DNA from 3 places in the Vibrio sp. 11986-1-5 genome. Region 2 is predicted to be linked to each of the others. Evidence: predicted binding sites of a transcription regulator. Region 2 holds the regulator's gene; each other region holds the start of a gene.
The links. Region 2 encodes MetJ, which represses methionine synthesis genes. Its sites were predicted from a motif close to TTAGACNTNTANANGTCTAA; they were not measured.
Positions count from the first base shown of each region.

Region 1: metK (methionine adenosyltransferase) is a predicted target of MetJ. The motif match lies at 1,384-1,403, and genes of this name have one in related genera.
Region 3: metN (methionine ABC transporter ATP-binding protein MetN) is a predicted target of MetJ. The motif match lies at 1,269-1,288, and genes of this name have one in related genera.

Region 1 is NZ_CAWNVW010000002.1:31,059-34,260, reverse strand. It holds gene AACS00_RS00720 (SprT family zinc-dependent metalloprotease) at 1-58, opposite strand, end outside; gene metK (methionine adenosyltransferase) at 152-1,306, opposite strand; gene tkt (transketolase) at 1,739-3,202, shown strand, end outside.
Region 2 is NZ_CAWNVW010000051.1:159,601-162,802, reverse strand. It holds gene AACS00_RS13785 (bifunctional aspartate kinase/homoserine dehydrogenase II) at 1-395, opposite strand, end outside; gene AACS00_RS13780 (O-succinylhomoserine (thiol)-lyase) at 395-1,561, opposite strand; gene metJ (met regulon transcriptional regulator MetJ) at 1,762-2,079, shown strand; gene AACS00_RS13770 (malic enzyme-like NAD(P)-binding protein) at 2,146-3,202, opposite strand, start outside.
Region 3 is NZ_CAWNVW010000001.1:45,330-48,531, reverse strand. It holds gene AACS00_RS00225 (methionine ABC transporter permease) at 1-155, opposite strand, end outside; gene metN (methionine ABC transporter ATP-binding protein MetN) at 145-1,179, opposite strand; gene gmhB (D-glycero-beta-D-manno-heptose 1,7-bisphosphate 7-phosphatase) at 1,445-2,017, shown strand; gene treR (trehalose operon repressor TreR) at 2,017-2,970, shown strand.

The sequences.
Region 1 (3,202 bases), on a different contig from region 2:
GCTCAATACAGCGTTGTATTTGCTGCAGGGCACGGTCATGCAATTCAAAATCGATCAAAGGACCTCCAATAAAAAACCTCAGACGGATCTGAGGTTTATCCAATTATGGCTTACTACTCTTTAGAGAGTAAGCCATTTCGGCTATCAATGACTATTTTAAACCCGCAAAGTCACGCAATAGTGCGGCTTTATCAGTAGCTTCCCAAGGAAACTCTTCACGGCCAAAATGACCATACGCGGCAGTCTTCTTGTAGATAGGCTGTAGTAAGCTGAGCATTTCTTGTAAGCCATATGGGCGTAAATCGAAGAACTGGCGTACGGCTGCAATAATAATATCGTGTGATACTTTTTCGCTACCGAAAGTTTCCACCATGATAGACGTTGGATCAGCGACACCAATGGCGTAAGACAGTTGGATTTCACAGCGATCAGCAAGGCCAGCAGCCACAATGTTTTTAGCAACATAGCGCGCTGCATAAGCAGCAGAGCGGTCAACTTTTGATGGATCTTTACCAGAGAAAGCACCACCACCATGACGTGCTGCGCCGCCGTAGGTATCGACGATAATTTTACGACCCGTTAAGCCACAGTCACCCATTGGACCACCAATCACGAAACGACCAGTTGGGTTAATGAAGTATTTGGTGTCTTTGGTTAGCCATTCAGCAGGTAACACTGGCTTGATAATTTCTTCCATCACTCCTTCGCGCAGATCCGCGGTAGAGACGGAATCACAATGCTGAGTAGACAGTACCACAGCATCAATACCAACGATCTTACCTTGGTCATATTGGAAAGTGACCTGAGATTTTGCATCCGGACGCAACCAAGCTAGGCTACCATTTTTACGCACTTCAGCTTGACGCTGCATTAAACGGTGTGCATAGGTAATGGGTGCGGGCATCAGGACTTCGGTTTCGTTACAAGCGTAACCAAACATAATGCCTTGGTCACCAGCGCCTTGATCTTTAGGATCGGCTTTATCAACGCCTTGGTTGATATCTGGCGACTGTTTACCAATGGTATTGAGTACCGCACACGAGTTGGCATCAAAGCCCATCTCAGAGTTAACATAACCAATTTCACGTACCGTTTGGCGAGTCAATTCTTCAATATCAACCCAAGCTGAAGTGGTCACTTCACCACCAACCATCACCATGCCTGTTTTAACATAGGTTTCACAGGCAACACGGGCTTTTGGGTCTTGTTCTAAAATGGCATCAAGAACCGCGTCAGAGATTTGGTCGGCAATTTTATCAGGATGACCTTCTGATACAGATTCAGAAGTAAACAAATGTTTAGCCATGATAGCTCCAATTTTCATATGAGTAGCGACCCGTTATTCGATAAACGCGTCGGCAAAATTGTTCAATATGTAGGCGTTTCTACATCTAGACGTCTATTCTAGTTTTCAATGCTCAAATTACAAGCTCTTTTTTAGTTTATCTCATGGCCAAACGTTTGCTTGATTTTGTGATGTTTTTATAATTACGATGAAAATTTATGTAACCGATTACAAAAATCAGCCCAAGAGGCAGTAAAAGGTTTGCAGAGGCCAAGGGGCTTTGCGACAATATTGAACACTTTTTCTATACCCTTCCCACTTTAAGTTGTCGCGGTCAGTGACTTGGTTTTCCTTCTATCCAGAGCAGGGTTGCTATTGATAGGGACGAAAACACTTATCGCTCATCTGTCAATTGGGGATCGCTTTTTATTTCATCGCTTTTTAGGAGCTGATATGTCTTCGCGTAAACAACTGGCTAACGCAATCCGTGCGTTAAGCATGGATGGTGTTCAACAAGCTAACTCTGGACATCCGGGAGCCCCAATGGGCATGGCGGATATCGCTGAAGTGCTGTGGCGCTCACATCTCAATCACAACCCACAAAATCCACAATGGGCTGATCGTGACCGTTTTGTTTTGTCGAACGGTCATGGCTCAATGTTGATTTATTCACTGTTACATCTAAGTGGTTATGAGTTATCGATTGATGATCTGAAAAACTTTCGTCAGTTGCATTCAAAAACCCCAGGTCATCCAGAATACGGTTACGCGCCAGGTATTGAAACAACGACGGGTCCATTAGGCCAAGGCATTACTAACGCGGTAGGGATGGCAATTGCCGAGAAAGCGCTTGCGGCGCAGTTCAATAAACCCGGCCACGACATCGTTGATCACTTTACTTATGTGTTTATGGGCGACGGCTGTTTGATGGAAGGTATCTCGCACGAAGCCTGTTCACTGGCGGGTACATTGGGTCTTGGCAAGCTGATTGCGTTCTGGGATGACAACGGCATCTCGATTGACGGCCACGTTGAAGGCTGGTTCTCAGACGACACACCAAAACGTTTTGAAGCTTACGGTTGGCATGTGATCCCAGCGGTTGATGGTCACGATGCAGACGCGATCAACGCGGCGATTGAAGCGGCCAAAGCAGAAACCTCTCGCCCGACGTTGATTTGTACTAAAACCATCATTGGTTTTGGCTCACCCAATAAAGCGGGTTCTCATGATTGCCACGGCGCACCATTAGGCCACGATGAGATTAAAGCAGCTCGTGAATTCCTTGGTTGGGAGCACGGTCCATTTGAAATTCCGGCTGATATTTACGCTCAGTGGGATGCAAAAGAAGCGGGCCAAGCTAAAGAAGCGGCTTGGGATGAGAAATTCGCCGCTTATGCCGCTGAGTACCCAGCTGAAGCAGCTGAATACAAACGCCGCGTAGCAGGCGAATTGCCAGCGAATTGGGAAGCAGCCACCAGCGAAATTATCGCCAATCTGCAAGCGAACCCGGCCAACATTGCGTCACGTAAAGCGTCGCAAAATGCTCTTGAAGCGTTCGGTAAATTATTACCAGAATTTATGGGCGGCTCTGCAGACCTAGCTCCATCAAACCTGACCATGTGGTCTGGCTCAAAATCACTCACTGCTGAAGATTTCTCTGGCAACTATATCCATTACGGCGTACGCGAATTTGGTATGACCGCCATTATGAACGGTATCGCATTGCACGGTGGCTTTGTCCCTTACGGCGCGACCTTCTTAATGTTTATGGAATACGCGCGTAACGCAATGCGTATGGCGGCGCTGATGAAGATCCAAAACATTCAGGTTTACACTCATGACTCGATTGGTTTGGGTGAAGATGGTCCGACTCACCAACCGGTTGAGCAAATCGCTTCACTGCGTTTAACTCCGAAT
Region 2 (3,202 bases):
TTGAGTAGTGCTACCAATAAGCGCGCCGACCATACCTCACCATGCGCCAGTACCGCGGATTGCTGAGCGTAGTTCAATGGAGCGGTGAGCGCGGCCAGTTGAGAGCACTCCTGATTGAGCTGAGTCATAAGATGATTGGCGATATCGCCATTCAATAATTCGTCAATTAACTGCGTTTGATATTGGCGAATGGCTTGCAGTTGTTGATGTGCAGTCAGGGCATCTTTTTCAAGGTGACTGACAAAATCAATTAATTGATTGGTGGTTTTGCCAGCGGCAGAGACGACCACTAGATCATGATGCTGCGAATACTGCTGTAAAATATCCACCACGTTTAGGTAGCAATCACGATCGGCTAGGCTACTACCGCCAAATTTATGTAATTGCTGCTTCATTAATTTTTTTCCTGTGCTTGCTTAAAGGCTTGTTCAAGGTCGGCAATCAGATCGCTAGCGGCCTCCAATCCGACAGAGAGGCGCAGCAGTTGTTGGCCGACGCCAGCTTCGGCAAGGGCAATCTCCCCCATAGCCCGATGCGTCATCGAGGCGGGATGGCAAATTAAGCTTTCCACCCCGCCTAAAGATTCCGCTAAAGAAAACAGACCTAATGCACCGACAAAGTGTTTGAGTTGTTCAAAGGTACCTGCAAACTCAAAACTGAGCATGGCACCAAAGCCACTTTGCTGTTGTTTAGCAATCTCATGGCCGGGATGGCTGACCAAGCTCGGGTGATAAATTTGTCCAACCAGTGGTTGAGTTTGTAGGTAAGCGAGTACTTGTTGTGCACTCTCTTCGTGAACGCGCATTCGGGCCGATAAAGTGCGTAAGCCGCGCAAAGTCATATAACTATCAAACGGGGTGCCAGTCGAACCAAGGCAATTTCCCCACCACGCTAATAGTTCGCCATGCTCGGCTGTTCGGCTGATGATAACGCCACCAATCACATCAGAATGCCCATTGAGATACTTGGTGGTGGAGTGAATGACAAAATCCGCCCCTAAGGCGATAGGTTGCTGGTAAATGGGAGTTAAAAACGTATTGTCTACTGCCACCAATGTATTAGTTGCCTTGGCTTGTTGGCAGAGCTGCTGAATATCGACCACTCGAACTAAAGGGTTGGAAGGGGTTTCTATCAGCAGCAGTTTGGGTTTTAGCGCCAGCGCCTCACTGACCGCAGTCGGATCCGATTGATCGATAAACAAGACTTTAAAATCGCCTTTTTTCGCTCGTGAATTGAGCAGTCGATAGGTGCCGCCATAACAATCATGAGGAGCGACAATCCACTCTTGAGGAGACAAAAAGGTCGAAATCCACAGATTGATAGCCGAGGTTCCACAGTTGGTGACAATCGCCGCTTGTCCCCCTTCGAGATCCGCTAGGGTTTGTTCCAGTAAGCTACGGTTTGGATTGCCTGAGCGGGTGTAATCATAGGTAGGCACTTCACCAAAGGCTGGAAAGCCAAAGTTAGTCGATAGATAGATCGGTGGTACCACCGCATGGTATTGGCTGTCCGATTCTATTCCTGTGCGAACGGCAATGGTGGCAGGTTGGCGAGTGGTCATAGTGGCTTCCTTTCTGAATCTACAATAAATGGGCTAACGGAAGAGGGAGGATCTCGTCGTCACTAGAGTCACACTTTACTGATCAAAAAAGAAGACGTCAACACATCTAGATGTCTATATGTCTTTGCTTATGGCAGTAAATCCCGCTAAAATTAGGGACTTTGATTAGTAGACTCAAATTCACACAACGAAGGTGCGCAATGGCAGACTGGAATGGCGATTATATTAGCCCCTACGCGGAGCATGGTAAAAAGAGTGAGCAGGTAAAAAAAATCACGGTATCCATTCCGTTGAAGGTACTCAAAGTGCTTACTGATGAACGAACTCGCCGACAAATCAACAATTTACGTCACGCCACTAACAGTGAATTATTGTGTGAAGCTTTTTTGCATGCGTATACGGGACAGCCGTTACCGACTGATGAAGATTTACGTAAAGATAGGCCTGATGATATTCCAAGCGAAGCTAAAGCTTTGATGACCGCAATGGGTATTGAGTTTGAAGCGTACGATGATTGAATGATGTCGACAAAAAAACCTAGCTACGCTAGGTTTTTTTAGATCGAGGGTCGCTATAAGGTCACCTTAACGACAATTTTCTGCCATATAATTTTCTGGCATGTCGATACGCGCCACGCCGGACTCGACGGCGGCTTGAGCGACCGCTTTGGCGACTCGTGGTAGTAAGCGTGGGTCCATTGGTTTTGGAATAATATAATCAGCGCCATAGCTAAGCTTTTCTACCCCAGCGGCTTTGAGTACTTCGCTTGGGATCGGCTCTTTCGCTAATTGACGAATGGCATCGACAGCAGCACGTTTCATTTGATCATTAATTTCGCTGGCGCGAACATCCAATGCACCACGGAAAATAAATGGGAAACACAGCACATTATTCACTTGGTTGGGGTAATCGCTGCGCCCAGTACCGAGGATTAAATCGTTTCTCACCTGATGAGCTAACTCAGGTTTGATTTCTGGATCGGGGTTGGAGCAAGCAAAGACGACGGGTTTATCAGCCATCAATGCTAGGGCTTCTGGTGGCAATAAATTCGGGCCAGAAACCCCGAGGAACAAATCGGCGCCGGCAATCACATCTTCCAAAGTGCGCTTATCGGTATTGTTGGCAAATAATTGTTTATATTCGTTTAAATCGTCACGGCGGGTATGGATGACGCCTTTACGATCCAGCATGTAAATTTTTTCACGCATCGCACCGCATTTAATCAATAGTTCCATACAAGCGACTGCTGCAGCGCCCGCACCCAGACAAACAATAATACATTCATTGAGTTGTTTGCCTTGCAGTTCAATCGCGTTGAGCATTCCAGCGGCGGTCACAATCGCGGTGCCGTGTTGATCATCATGGAAGACAGGAATATCACAGCGCTCGATGAGACGGCGTTCAATTTCAAAGCAATCTGGCGCTTTAATATCTTCTAAATTGATCCCGCCAAAGGTATCGGCGATGTTGGCAACGGTATCGACAAACTCATCGATAGTACGATGTTTGACTTCGATATCGATCGAATCAAGGCCAGCAAAACGTTTAAAGAGCAGCGCTTTACCTTCCATTACTGGCTTTGATGCCATCGGACCAAGATTGCCTAAGCCAAGAATTGCCGTGCCATTAGAGATGACGGCG
Region 3 (3,202 bases), on a different contig from region 2:
CCTTGTTTGGTGGTATGTAAAATAACCCCTAGTGGGATACCAATGGCAAAGCCAATAATACCCGCGACTGCCACCATATAAATCGTTTGCCAAGTGGCGCTGAGTAGTAAATCACCATTAAAAGCGATCCAGTCGATAATCGTATTAAAGGACATAACCAAGCACCTCAACTTTTACATTATTGTCGCGAAGATAATCTATCGCCGCCGCATCATTGTCATCATCACCGAAAATTTCCGCGACCATCATGCCAAATTTCACGCCGCCAGCGTAATCGAGATCAGAGCTTAAGATACTGACATCAATATTAAATTTACGGGCGATTTGCGACATTAAGGGCGCGTCAACAGTCGCTCCAGTGAATTCCAAGCGCACTAACGGATAGCTCCCAGCCACGCGAGTCGGTTGTAAGCGAGCTTGATAATCTTCAGGAATAGAAAGATCTAACGTTGAGCGAATAAATTGATGCGCTAATTCGGTTTTAGGATGAGCAAAAATATCGCCTACCGTGCCTTTTTCCACCAATTCACCATCACCGATGATCGCCACTTGATGGCAAATGCTTTTCACCACATCCATTTCATGGGTGATGAGCAAAATAGTAATATTCAGTTTGCGGTTAATTTCTTTTAACAGCTCTAAAATTGACTGAGTTGTGGCCGGGTCAAGAGCACTGGTGGCTTCATCACATAGCAGTACCTTTGGCTCACAGGCCAGCGCGCGAGCAATTGCTACTCGCTGTTTCTGGCCGCCACTTAAATTGGCAGGATAGGTATGCCGTTTATCCGCTAAACCGACCAAGGTTAATAGCTCGCTAACTTTGTGCTCAATATGCTCATGGGTATGATTAGCCAGCTCTAACGGTAGTGCAATATTATCAAACACGGTCCGGGATGAAAGCAGATTAAAGTGCTGGAAAATCATCCCAATATTGCGTCTGGCTTGGCCTAATTGCTGGTTCGTTAACTGAGTTAAATCAATTCCATCAACAATCACACGTCCACTGGTTGGTTTTTCTAATAGGTTAACGCAACGAATGAGGGTACTTTTCCCTGCTCCCGATGCGCCGATGACACCAAAAATCGTTCCTTGGCTAATCTCTAGATCAATGTTCTTCAAAGCGTGAATAGCTTTATCACCCTGATGAAAGACTTTATTAACTTGATGAAGTTGAATCATAAACGAAACCTGTATCGAGATAGGCGCATACACCTGAACTGTCCTTTGATTTGATGCTATGAGTTCTCGCTTTTTAAGTCAATAGATATTTTTACGTCTAGACGTCTAAATTGCTATAAAGTAAAAGTAATCAGTCTAACGACTCATTAAGGAAGGAATAGGTGAAGTGCTGACGCTAGTGGCAGCGATGCAATGCGTTTGCGTGTAGCATCTTGAGTATAGTTGAGTATAATTCTTAGCAAAGACATCCTAAGAGAGCAAGATTTTGGCAAAACCAGCTGTGTTTTTGGATCGTGACGGCGTGATCAATGCCGATCATGGTTATGTGCATGATGAGCACGATTTTCATTTCATTGATGGCGTGTTTACAGCGACAAAGCAATTAAAAGCGATGGGCTACTTATTGGTATTAGTGACTAATCAATCAGGTATTGCGCGTGGATTATTTAGCGAAGATCGCTTTCTCTCTTTAACGCAATGGATGGATTGGAATTTTGTCGATCATGGTGTTGAGTTAGATGGTATCTATTATTGCCCACATCATCCAGAACATGGCGTTGAGCCGTATCGTCAAGAGTGTGATTGTCGTAAGCCTAAGCCAGGCATGTTTATCTCTGCACGCGATTTTCTAAAAATAGACATGGCTAACTCGGTGATGATTGGTGATAAGGCCGAAGATATGATGGCGGCACAAGCTGCAGAAGTAGGACAAAAAATTTTAGTGCGTACAGGTAAACCTATTACCCCTCAAGGTGAAGCCTTAGCTGATGCTGTACTAAACAGCATTGCTGATGTGCCAGCCTATTTAGCGTCTCAATTATCGGTGGCAAAAGGTTAATGGCTAAAAAACTGACCATAACTGACATCGCTCGCCTTTCTGGAGTCGGTAAATCGACAGTCTCTCGGGTATTAACCAATGATCCGAAAGTGAAACCTGAAACTCGACAACGAGTCGAGCAAGTGATTGCTGAGTCCGGTTACGTGCCTTCCAAGTCCGCCCAGTTGATGCGTGGCGGTAGTCAAAAAGTGATTGGAGTGATCATTTCCCGCTTAGATTCACCATCAGAAAATCGTTCGATCAGTAGCATGTTACAGGTACTGTATGCGCATGGTTATGACGTGGTGATCATGGAGAGCCAATTCAACCGCGATAAAACCCGTGAACATCTGAAAGTGTTGGCTAAGCGCAATGTTGATGGTGTGATTGTCTTTGGTTTTACTGATATCGATTTAGCGTCACTCGCAGAGTGGCAAGATAAAGCAGTGTTGGTTGCGATGGATCATGATTCCATTTCTTCGATTAATTACGACCATCAAGCTTTAATTGAAGCAGCGTTAACTCATCTGCAACAAAAAGGGCTCACTCAGATAGCTTTTATAGGGGTCAATCCTCGAGATAAAACCACGGGTTTAATGCGCCTACAGGCTTATCTTGATTGGTGTCAGCGGCACGATATTGAGCCTATTTTCCAAACCGGTGAACTGCATCATGAAAGTGCCTACCAGTTGGTTGATAAGGTGTTAACTCCCCATACTGAGGCGATTGTCTGTGCCAGTGACACTTTGGCATTAGGCGTCATTAAGCGCTTACAAGAGCAGCAGCGTGATGACATCGTTGTAACGGGTGTCGGTGGTAACGAGCTGCTGTCTTTTTTATTTCCTAATATCTATAGCGTTGATCCGGGTTATCGTCAGGCTGGTAAGCAAGCCGCAGAGCTACTCATTAAACAATTATCTGGTGAGTTAACAGAACCGGTGCATTTAACTCAAACCCCGGCTTATTTCAGATAACGCTATGAGCGTCGGTTTTTTAGGTGTCCTGAAAACTCTTCATTATTATCAGTGGGTTATTCTTCATTTGTCGTTAACTCTGTATGGCAGAGTTAACGTGTTTTATCCCCACTTTCTTTTAACGCGACGACCTTCGTTAATCTAGCGACCACGGCAAATTCTTTAGGCGTTGCGTGTCTCTTTTACTATTGATGATTCGATTGTTTGTGATCCCTTTCAATTAATGGGATTG